3 regions of the Brevibacillus sp. NL20B1 genome follow, and region 2 is predicted to be linked to each of the others. Evidence: predicted binding sites of a transcription regulator. Region 2 holds the regulator's gene; each other region holds the start of a gene.

What was found. The regulator LexA, encoded in region 2, represses DNA repair genes until DNA is damaged. The targets are predictions, from matches to a motif close to CGAACATATGTTCG.
Region 1: KDN35_RS01750 (WYL domain-containing protein) is a predicted target of LexA. The motif match lies at 1,827-1,840, and genes of this name have one in related genera.
Region 3: uvrB (excinuclease ABC subunit UvrB) is a predicted target of LexA. The motif match lies at 1,128-1,141, and genes of this name have one in related genera.

What each region holds. Positions count from the first base shown of each region.
Region 1 covers NZ_JAGTPT010000002.1:68-3,347, forward strand. The annotation lists partial or broken gene KDN35_RS01740 (hypothetical protein) at 1-289, opposite strand, end outside; gene KDN35_RS01745 (iron-containing alcohol dehydrogenase) at 532-1,692, shown strand; gene KDN35_RS01750 (WYL domain-containing protein) at 1,861-2,082, shown strand; gene KDN35_RS01755 (LexA family transcriptional regulator) at 2,066-2,308, shown strand; gene KDN35_RS01760 (YolD-like family protein) at 2,368-2,646, shown strand; gene KDN35_RS01765 (DUF2935 domain-containing protein) at 2,748-3,280, opposite strand, start outside.
Region 2 covers NZ_JAGTPT010000009.1:107,987-111,266, reverse strand. The annotation lists gene KDN35_RS08460 (hypothetical protein) at 1-208, opposite strand, end outside; gene KDN35_RS08455 (DUF456 domain-containing protein) at 570-1,058, shown strand; gene lexA (transcriptional repressor LexA) at 1,182-1,805, opposite strand; gene yneA (cell division suppressor protein YneA) at 2,025-2,300, shown strand; gene KDN35_RS08440 (DUF896 domain-containing protein) at 2,406-2,603, shown strand; gene crcB (fluoride efflux transporter CrcB) at 2,694-3,059, shown strand; gene KDN35_RS08430 (UvrD-helicase domain-containing protein) at 3,093-3,280, shown strand, end outside.
Region 3 covers NZ_JAGTPT010000030.1:36,289-39,568, forward strand. The annotation lists gene KDN35_RS17540 (YcdB/YcdC domain-containing protein) at 1-18, shown strand, start outside; gene KDN35_RS17545 (flagellar hook assembly protein FlgD) at 106-1,038, opposite strand; gene uvrB (excinuclease ABC subunit UvrB) at 1,213-3,189, shown strand; gene uvrA (excinuclease ABC subunit UvrA) at 3,206-3,280, shown strand, end outside.

The sequences.
Region 1 (3,280 bases), on a different contig from region 2:
CCATTATGACATAGCAGCTGCCGATCAGAAAAATCAGAACCTTTTCTGCGATGGCAGGGAGTATACCGATCCACACGGCTGCTCTTGTTGCCCCTCGTTTATGAGCAATCCCTGCGTACAGACCACCGACGATATATGGGATGACTACCATTACAGATCCTAAAACCAGTCCTGACACATCTCGATGTTGATCAATCGGCAGCTTCGTGATCGCAGTGTACATCCATGATGCAAGGAATAGGGTAACAAAATAGGAACCTGTAATCACATACCATCCATTTTTTATCACTGCTAGCCCCCCTGGGAACTGGAGTTCATACCGTATGACGAACAGATTGTCTGGCTGGTCACGTAAACATCAAAGCGATTTTTGCAGAAATTGCAACAACATTTTCGTATGGCGGTTTCTGTTCGTCGTACATAATTGTTCGCCTCAATAAGTGGAATATTTCAAATTTTGTGTGGAAATCCGTTTTTCCTGCCAGTTATGATGGTACTGTCACGAGCTTGTAAAAATCGGGGGGAAACCGGATGAATGCCTTTCACTACAATTGCTCCACGCGTATTGAAATGGGGATGGGCAAGGCTCTCCACCTGCCGGAACTGCTGCACTCCCTGCAGGTCGGCTCGTCCATATTGCTGGTCAGTGACCCCGGCGTGATCCGCGCGGGCCTGGTTGAACCGATCCAGACAGCTCTGCAGGAAGCGGGTTTTGCCGTGTCGCTGTTTGCGTCGCTCAGCCAAAATCCGCGGGATACGGAATGCTTGGCGGGAGCAGAACAATTCCGTGACACAGGTGCCAGCATGGTGGTGGCCATCGGCGGGGGAAGCGCCATGGACACGGGGAAAACGATCGCGCTGTGCGGACCAAATGGCGGAACGCCCGCCGACTACGCGGACGGACGGCTTCCCTACGCAAACATTGCCCCGATCATTTGCGTTCCCACTACAGCCGGGACGGGATCGGAAGTGACCCGCTCCGCAGTCATTACCGAGTCGGCCACGCACCGAAAAATGACGCTCAAACACGCCGCCTTGCGCCCAACGCTGGCCGTGCTTGATCCCAGTTTGACGCTCAGTGTTCCGCCCGCTGTCACTGCTGCCACCGGCGTCGACGCCTTGGTTCACGCCATCGAGGGGTATACCTGCAAGGTGACCAATCCGATCTCGCAAGCCCTCGGCGCCCGTGCGATGCAGACGATTGTCTCCGCACTGCCGGCTGCTTATGCCGATGGTCGAAATGTAGAGGCCCGTTCCGCCATGCTGGAGGGCAGTCTGCTGGCGGGGCTCTGTTTTGGCTCGGCGGATGTCGCGGCTGTGCACTGTCTGGCGGAAGCGCTCGGCGGGCTTTACGACACGCCCCACGGCGTCGCGAATGCAGTATTTTTGCCCCATGTGCTTCGGTTCAATGCAGTGGAAAACAAGCCGATGCACGCCAGATTGGCGCGTTACATGGGGTTTGCCGCCGATGCGGACGCGGACGAGTTGGCTGTCGAAAAGCTGATTGACGGCATTGAGGCCTTTACGCACAGCCTGGACATTCCAAAGCTGAAAGACTTGCCGGGTGTGCGCGAAGAGGACTTTCCGCGGATCGTAGAGCTGTCGGTGCAAAACGCCTCCACGCCAAGCAATGTGCGGACGATTACGGCGGAGGATTACCTGCGCATTCTGGAGGAGGCGTATCGGTCGTAAGAATGCCGGAAACAATTGAAGCGCTGCACTTCTGACGCAATCACCACAATGGGCTGACAATGGTGAACGAACACATGCTCCACGGACAGTGGGGCATTTTTTCTTGCATGTTCGCCTCATGTTCGCATATAATACAAACAAATGTTCGTATATACAGGAGGAATGACGATGATCGGGTACCTGCAGCGCTATATGAACAGCGGTCAGCTAGTCGAGATCATCTATCTGGATCGCCATGGGCGAACGTCGAAGCGAACTGTCCGAATTCATGAGATCAGCAGGGGGCGTGTAAAAGCCTACTGTTTTGCGCGTCGGGCGTTTCGCATCTTCTCCGTTGACAACATCCTCGCTGCAGTTCCAGTGGTGAAACAGCGTGCTGCAGGATATTGAACGGAAGGTGCTCCGCATCATCGCCAACTTTTCTGTTGGGCGCAGGCGAACGCCGAACGTGGATGAACTGTGCGTGAAAACAGGTCGTAGCCGCGCCGGTGTCATGGAGGTACTGGCCATTTTGGCACGGGAAGGGTACATCCAATGGGTTCGCTCACACCCGAACGACATCAAGCTGTTGGAAGCGTGGGAACGAAAGGAGACATCTAGATGGGGCAGAAAATAGGAGATTGGTTCAGAACCGCGCGGATGGTACAGCCGGAGAAAAAAACAGAAAGCGGGCCTGTGAACGCGGATGAAGGGCTTGCAGAGAGACCGGTTGTTGACGAGATCGACTATGATGAAAACTGTTTTCGTATCTATGACGCTACGCAGTACGACTACGCGATCAGCGTTACATGGTTCCGGGAAATATCCGCAGGACGCGGCGTGTTTGAAACGGCATGGGGGAGCGTAAAGCAGATTGACGCTGACGAACGACGGTTCCTGCTGGTCAGTGATTGGGATTCTGTGTGGATTCAGATCGAGGATGTCGTGCGTGTGACGAAATCGTACACCGGTTGACTCCTACAGCTCACTTGGTTCAAATGTTGTAAAATGTTGAAACCCCCATTATGGGGGTGGGGGTGGATTCATCATGCTTACAGACCGATATGACGTTCTCTTTATTTCGAGGAGGACAAAGCCACCTCAAATGCATCCAGGATTTCGAGAAAGCGCGATGCTTCTCTGAATACGTGATCAGCGAGCAGCGGCGGGATTATGCTTTTTATTCTGCATGCCTCAATCAGTTCACGTGCTGTCTTCTTGAAGTCGCGCAATTGACGTACGGAAACGCGATTTTGATCGACAAATTGTTCAAGGAGAGGAAGGGTTTGTGACTGAGGCCGCATGGAGTTGAGGTCAATCGCTTGATAAAGGAGTTGATCAAAGTCATGGCTAAACTCACGAGCCTGTTCGACAAGTTTTCTTTCGGAAGGATCAAGCAAGTGGTTGATAAATTTGGCGTGGTCTGCCATGATTCTGAGGAAAAATACATTTTCATTAATGATGGCATCGGGCAAGGGATCAAGGGTTCCCGTATTTAATTGCTCTAATCGATTCATGAAATAGGCAGCTTCCCTGCTGATATGATCGACCAACAAGGGAAAATTATTTCCCCCAATCTTGCAGCGAATAATCAAGTCAAGGACTCTTC
Region 2 (3,280 bases):
CCAAACGTTTCTTTTTCACCCATTCATTCCAGTATTCAACTTCCTCAGCGCCTTCACCTAAAACTTCAATTTCGCCTATACAATATTCACAGATGTAATAGATTTCTCCATCGCGGAGAATGGAGCACTTCTTTGGTCTCAAATGCTCGATTTCGCACCAAAAAGAAAGTTTCTTGCAATGTTCGCATCTTATATCATCGTCTTCCATATTACTTTTGTACCTCCTAAGTATTAATCGACCGTACACTTACAGACGTATTCCAAAGAATACATTAACCATAATGATAAAATATGTCAATTATTATGATTTATGGAAAAAGAAAAATCTGTTTATTTTTACTGATACGTGCATACTGACCAAGATGAGTCATGTGAAAAACGAATCCAGGCAGTGATAAACCAGTAATCCGCTTGCTTTCCAGCACGGATGTGAATATGAAATGGAACCGCATGGGGCCGTGTAATTTTGCAGCCTGGCTGGCTTCTGCAAAAATGTGGACGAGAATATATAGAAGGATGCAACGATTGGCGAGGTAATCCGTATATCCTAAGAGAAAGGAGTGTGCCCGATGGAAATACTGCTGTGGATTGTCATCGTGGCGTTGTTTGTCGCAAGCATCGCCGGTATTTTTCTTCCGGTTTTGCCGGATACGATTTTGCTTTGGGCCGGGTTTTTGCTGTACCACTTTGTCCTCGCCGAACCGGGGGCCGGGCTGCCGGCGTCGTTCTGGTGGGGGATGGTGGTGCTGAGTGTGCTGCTGTACGGCGCCGATTTGCTGACCAACATGTACTTCGTGAAGCGGTACGGCGGTTCCAAGTGGTCGTCGATTGCAGCGGCGGTCGGTATCTTTCTCGGGATTTTCCTGTTCCCGCCGTTCGGGATGCTGATCCTGCCGTTTTTGTTTGTGGTGTTGGTAGAGCTGTTCGTATCCAACCAGCCGTTTGAACGGGCGATTAAGGCGGGGGTGGGATCGCTCGTCGGATTTCTCGGCAGCGCAGTCGTCAAGGTCGTCCTGCAAATCGTGATGATCATCTGGTTTTTCATCGCCGCCCTGTAGATCATGCTCCAAGGGGGCGAGATGCAATTCCTGCACCGGATCGTGCCGGTCTGACAGCGCCATAGAAAAAACGAGCCCGTATCTTTCGACGATGGTCGGGAAAGATACGGGCTATTCGTTTTCCTAGTGAATCAACCGGTACACTCCGATGACTTTTCCCAGAATGGTGACCGAGTCCAGGATGATCGGCTCCATCGTGGAATTCTCCGGCTGCAGGCGGAAGTGGTTTTTCTCCTTGAAGAACCGCTTGACGGTGGCTTCGTCCTCATCGGTCATCGCCACGACAATGTCGCCGTTGTTGGCCACGTTTTGCTGGCGCACGATGACGTAGTCGCCGTCGAGGATGCCTGCCTCGATCATACTGTCACCCGACACGCGAAGCATGTACACCTTGTCCGAGGTGACAATGTGTTCCGGCAGGGGGAAGTAATCCTCCACGTGTTCCACGGCCGTAATGGGCTGCCCGGCCGTTACCTTCCCGATGACGGGCACTCGCACGACGGATACTTCATAGTCATCCTGATAGCGGTCGCCATCGGTCAACAGCTCAATCGCGCGCGGCTTGGTGGGGTCGCGCCGGATCAATCCTTTCTTTTCCAGACGGGCCAGGTGACCGTGGACGGTGGAGCTGGAGGCCAACCCGACGGCCTCGCCAATTTCACGAACGGACGGCGGATATCCCTTGTCGCGGACTTCCTTGCGAATGAAATCGATAATGGCTTGTTGTCTGCTGGATAGCTTGGACATGGACCACACCCCTGTTTTCTCGAACATGTTTTCTATATTGTACCATGGGATCTTGCGTTCGACAAACGTTAGTTCGATTTCGCTTGACACAAAACACATGTTCGCATTATGATGAAAACAAGAATATAGAACGTATGTTTGCAGGGGGATGGTATCATGCATGCTGTATCCGCACACAACCGTTTCACCAAAAAACAGGAGCGCCATAGCCGCACTGGTGTGAGACGCGGTGGGGCATTGATCTTTTTCGTGGTATTCTCTCTCTTTTTTTACTTCCTGACAGAACTTGTGTTCGCATCGGAGTCGTCGTCGATCGTGCCTGTGAAGGTAGTGACCGTTCAGAAGGGTGACAGCTTGTGGAAAATTGCCGTTGAGCACCAGGACGAAGCCGACATGGAGGTGCGCGAACTGGTGTACGCGATCAAAAAGATGAACCGACTGGACAACTCCGACATATACCCCGGACAGCGCTTGGCTGTTCCCGTCGGAGAGTAGACGGCAGCCAAGACAGCGGGGCAGGCCAGTGTATATCCTTTCGCTTGCGTTGTGCCGCCGATGTGTTATAATAGAGCGGCATTACAGAGAGTAGGGGGAGAGGCTGTGGTAACCGACGCGGAAATCAAACGGATCAACGAGTTGGCCAAGAAATCCCGCGAACAAGGCCTGACCGACGATGAAAAACAGGAGCAGCAGGCACTGCGGCGCAAGTACATCGACGCTGTCAAGGCGTCCCTGCGGGCTAACCTGGAATCGATCCGCTATGTGGAAGATCTTGAGGACAACGGTCCCAAACATTAAGATAACGTGTACTGGCACAAAAAGGCATCCACGCGCTTCGCTTGGATGTCTTTTTCTACGACGAAACGGAGCGAACAGGGAGGAATGCGCATGTCGTGGCTTGCTGTGGCAGTGGGGGGCGCTGTCGGATCAATCGTGCGGTATGGATTGGGCCTGGTGCTGAATCAGCCGGGCTGGCCGGCAGGTACGTGGGGAGCCAATGTTGTCGGCTCGTTTTGCATCGGTCTTTTGTACGCCTGGGGAAAGGAGCGGGGGTTTCTCCCGCCGGAGCTGTACCTGCTTTTTACCACCGGGCTGTTGGGCGGCTTTACGACCTTTTCTACCTTTTCTCTGGAGGTCATCACCTTTTTTGGCGACGGGAACATTGGACGCGGATTGGCGTACGTGCTGCTCAGCGTCGGCATTGGGCTGTTGGCCTGCGGAGCCGGAGTCTGGCTGGGCCGGCATGTGGGCTGACGCCAGCGCGATTGAAGCGAAGGGAGGATGGACGTGACGATTCGGCATCCCGATTACGAACAGGAACAAAAGCGGCTGGATGAAACGGTGTCCGCCATTGAACGGGAGATCGAGATACTGCGCGAGGAAGTAAGGGAAGTGACCGACGACTACGTGAAGCAGGTGGTCGGGTACAAAAAGGCCAAGGAACTGCGGTATCTGGAAGACCAGGGGAAAGACAA
Region 3 (3,280 bases), on a different contig from region 2:
GTCGTCGTCCGTGAATGAAACGGGCCAGCGAAAGTCAAACAGCCGCACCAGCCTGTTCGGCCGGTACGGCTGTTTTTTTGTCTTGTGTGAGGGGAGGCACCCGGATTATGGCGCGGTGGCCTCGAACCCGACAATTTGACTCAGCTTCACTTTTTTGTCGCCTTCCAGGACGAACTCCACGACGCCGTTCTTCATGCTGACCGCTTTGATTACGCCGGTGTTCTCGGTGGTGGACGTGGTGCCGTCCGGGTTGGTGGACGTCTCGGTGTAGGTGATCGTGTAGCCGATCATCTGCGCGTACTGGAGCGTGTTGTTCATCGGCAGATTGTCCGGCTTCACCGACATGCCGACCACGTCTTCCAGCTTGATGGTCTTGCCGTTGTCCAACTGGAATTCCACTTTGCCGTTTTTCATCGCAAAGCCGACAATCACGCCGTCCTTGATCTCTTCAATGGTGGTGATGTCGTCTGTCGTATCCGGATTGCCGTCCCTGTCCACCTGCCGCGTCTCCTTGTAGGAGATCTGCTTGCCGATCATGTCCGCGTACTTCAGACTGTTGTCCAGTTCGGCTCCGGTCAAGCCTTTGGACTCCAGGCCCTTCACCCATTCGCGCGGGATTGGTGTCTGTTCGCCCGCGATCCGGAAGTAGATTTTGCCGTTATCCATGGAGACCGATTCGATGACGCCCGACTTTTTCTCGTGGATCACTTCGCCGGTCAGCTCGTCCACCAGCTGCAAATCGTAGGTGGCTGTCTTTCCGATCAGGCCCTCATACTCGCGCAGGGTGAGCATGCTGTTGTTGGACTGCTCCATCAGGTTGGCCATTTTCGTGATCTTTTCCACCATGGTCATCATGCTGGTCTGCTGGATAAATTGCGTGTTGTCCATCGGAGAGAGCGGGTCCTGGTTTTTCAACTGCTCCAGCAGCAGTTTCATAAAGGCGTTCTGGTCCATCTCGGTGGTAAACTCTTTTTTGCCTTTGTAGCTCCAACTGGGCTGTATGTATGGATTGTTGTTAACGCTTCCTGTACCTGCCATGACGATCCTCCCTGACATGTCGGGTGTGTCGCTTACACATACGTAGAGACTCATTATCAGTATCGGCAGAAGCTGACTGCGGGTGAAGACAAACATTTGTTCGAATTTCCGCTTATTTTTTGAACGATTGTGCTATAATGGGAAATGACATGTGACAAGGAGATGAACGAGGGAATGGACCGTTTTGAATTGGTATCGGAGTATCAGCCGTCCGGTGACCAGCCAACCGCCATTGCCCAACTGGTGGAGGGCGTAAAAGCGGGCAAGCGTCACCAGACGCTGCTGGGGGCGACCGGTACGGGAAAAACCTATACGGCGGCGCAGGTGATCGCCCAGGTGAACAAACCGACGCTGGTGATCGCCCACAATAAGACCTTGGCGGCACAGTTGTGCGCCGAGTTCAAGGAGTTTTTCCCCCATAACGCCGTCGAATACTTCGTCAGCTACTACGACTACTACCAACCGGAAGCGTACATTCCCCAAACAGATACCTATATTGAAAAAGACTCCAGCATCAACGACGAGATCGACAAGCTGCGCCACTCGGCCACCAGCGCCTTGTTCGAGCGGCGGGACGTGATCATCGTCGCGTCCGTCTCGTGCATTTACGGGTTGGGTTCTCCGGAAGAGTACCGGGAGCTTGTGCTGTCGCTGCGCGTCGGGATGGAGAAAAGCCGGGACGAGGTGCTGCACCGGCTGGTGGACATCCAGTACGACCGCAACGACATCAACTTCGTCCGCGGGACCTTCCGCGTCCGTGGCGACGTCGTGGAGATTTTCCCCGCGTCCCACGGCGAACATGCGATCCGCGTGGAGTTTTTCGGAGACGAAATCGAACGGATCACGGAGATTGACGTGGTGACCGGAGAGATTATCGGCCAGCGCGACCACGTCGCCATCTTTCCGGCATCCCACTACGTGACCCGCGACGAGAAAATGAAGCGGGCCATCCAGAGCATTGGAGCGGAGCTGGAAGAGCGGCTGGCCGAACTGCGCGCCGCAGGCAAGCTGCTGGAGGCGCAGCGCCTGGAGCAGCGCACCCGCTACGACATGGAAATGCTGGCGGAGATGGGCTTCTGCTCCGGCATCGAAAACTACTCCCGCCACCTGACGGGGCTGCCGCCGGGACATCCGCCATACACGCTGCTCGACTATTTCCCCAAGGACTTCCTCGTCATCATCGACGAGTCGCACATGACCCTGCCGCAGATTCGCGGGATGTACAACGGGGACCGGGCGCGCAAGGACGTCCTGGTCGAACACGGCTTCCGTCTGCCGTCGGCGCGGGACAACCGTCCGCTCACCTTCGAAGAGTTTGAGTCAAAGGTGAATCAGGCCATCTACATTTCTGCCACGCCTGGCCCGTATGAGCTGGAGCACTGCCCGGTCCTGGTGCAGCAGGTGATTCGTCCCACCGGCCTGGTTGACCCGACCATTTCCGTGCGGCCGATCAAGGGGCAGATCGACGACCTGATCGGCGAGATCCGGGCCACGATCGCCAAGGATGAGCGCGTGCTGGTCACGACGCTGACGAAAAAGATGGCCGAGGACTTAACCGACTATCTGAAGGAAATCGGGATCAAAGTACGCTACCTGCACTCCGACATCAAGACGATCGAGCGGATGCAGATATTGCGCTCCCTGCGACTTGGGGAATTTGACGTGCTGATCGGGATCAACCTCCTGCGGGAGGGGCTTGACCTTCCCGAAGTGTCGCTGGTGGCGATTCTCGAAGCGGACAAGGAAGGCTTCCTCCGCAACGAACGCTCGCTGATCCAGACGATCGGCCGGGCGGCCCGCAACGCCGAGGGACGCGTCATCATGTACGCCGACCGGATCACCGACTCCATGGCGGCAGCCATCCGGGAGACGGAGCGGCGCCGTTCCATCCAGATCGCGTACAATGAAAAGCACGGCATTACGCCGCAGACCGTGAAGAAAGCCATCCGCGAAGTGATCGAGGCGACGCGGGTGGCAGAAGAAAAAGCGGAATACCTGCCGCATGCAGACTTCAAGAAGATGCCGAAGAAAGACCGCCTGGCCGTGATTGAACGGATGGAAGAAGAAATGAAGGAAGCAGCACGAAATCTGATGTTTGAACGCGCGGCCGAACTGCGAGACTTGATACTGGAGCTGAAGGCAGAGCTCTAAGAAAAGAGGTATGTACATGCCATTGGAAAACATCGTAGTAAAAGGCGCTCGCGCCCACAACCTAAAAAATATCGACGTCGTCATCCCCCGG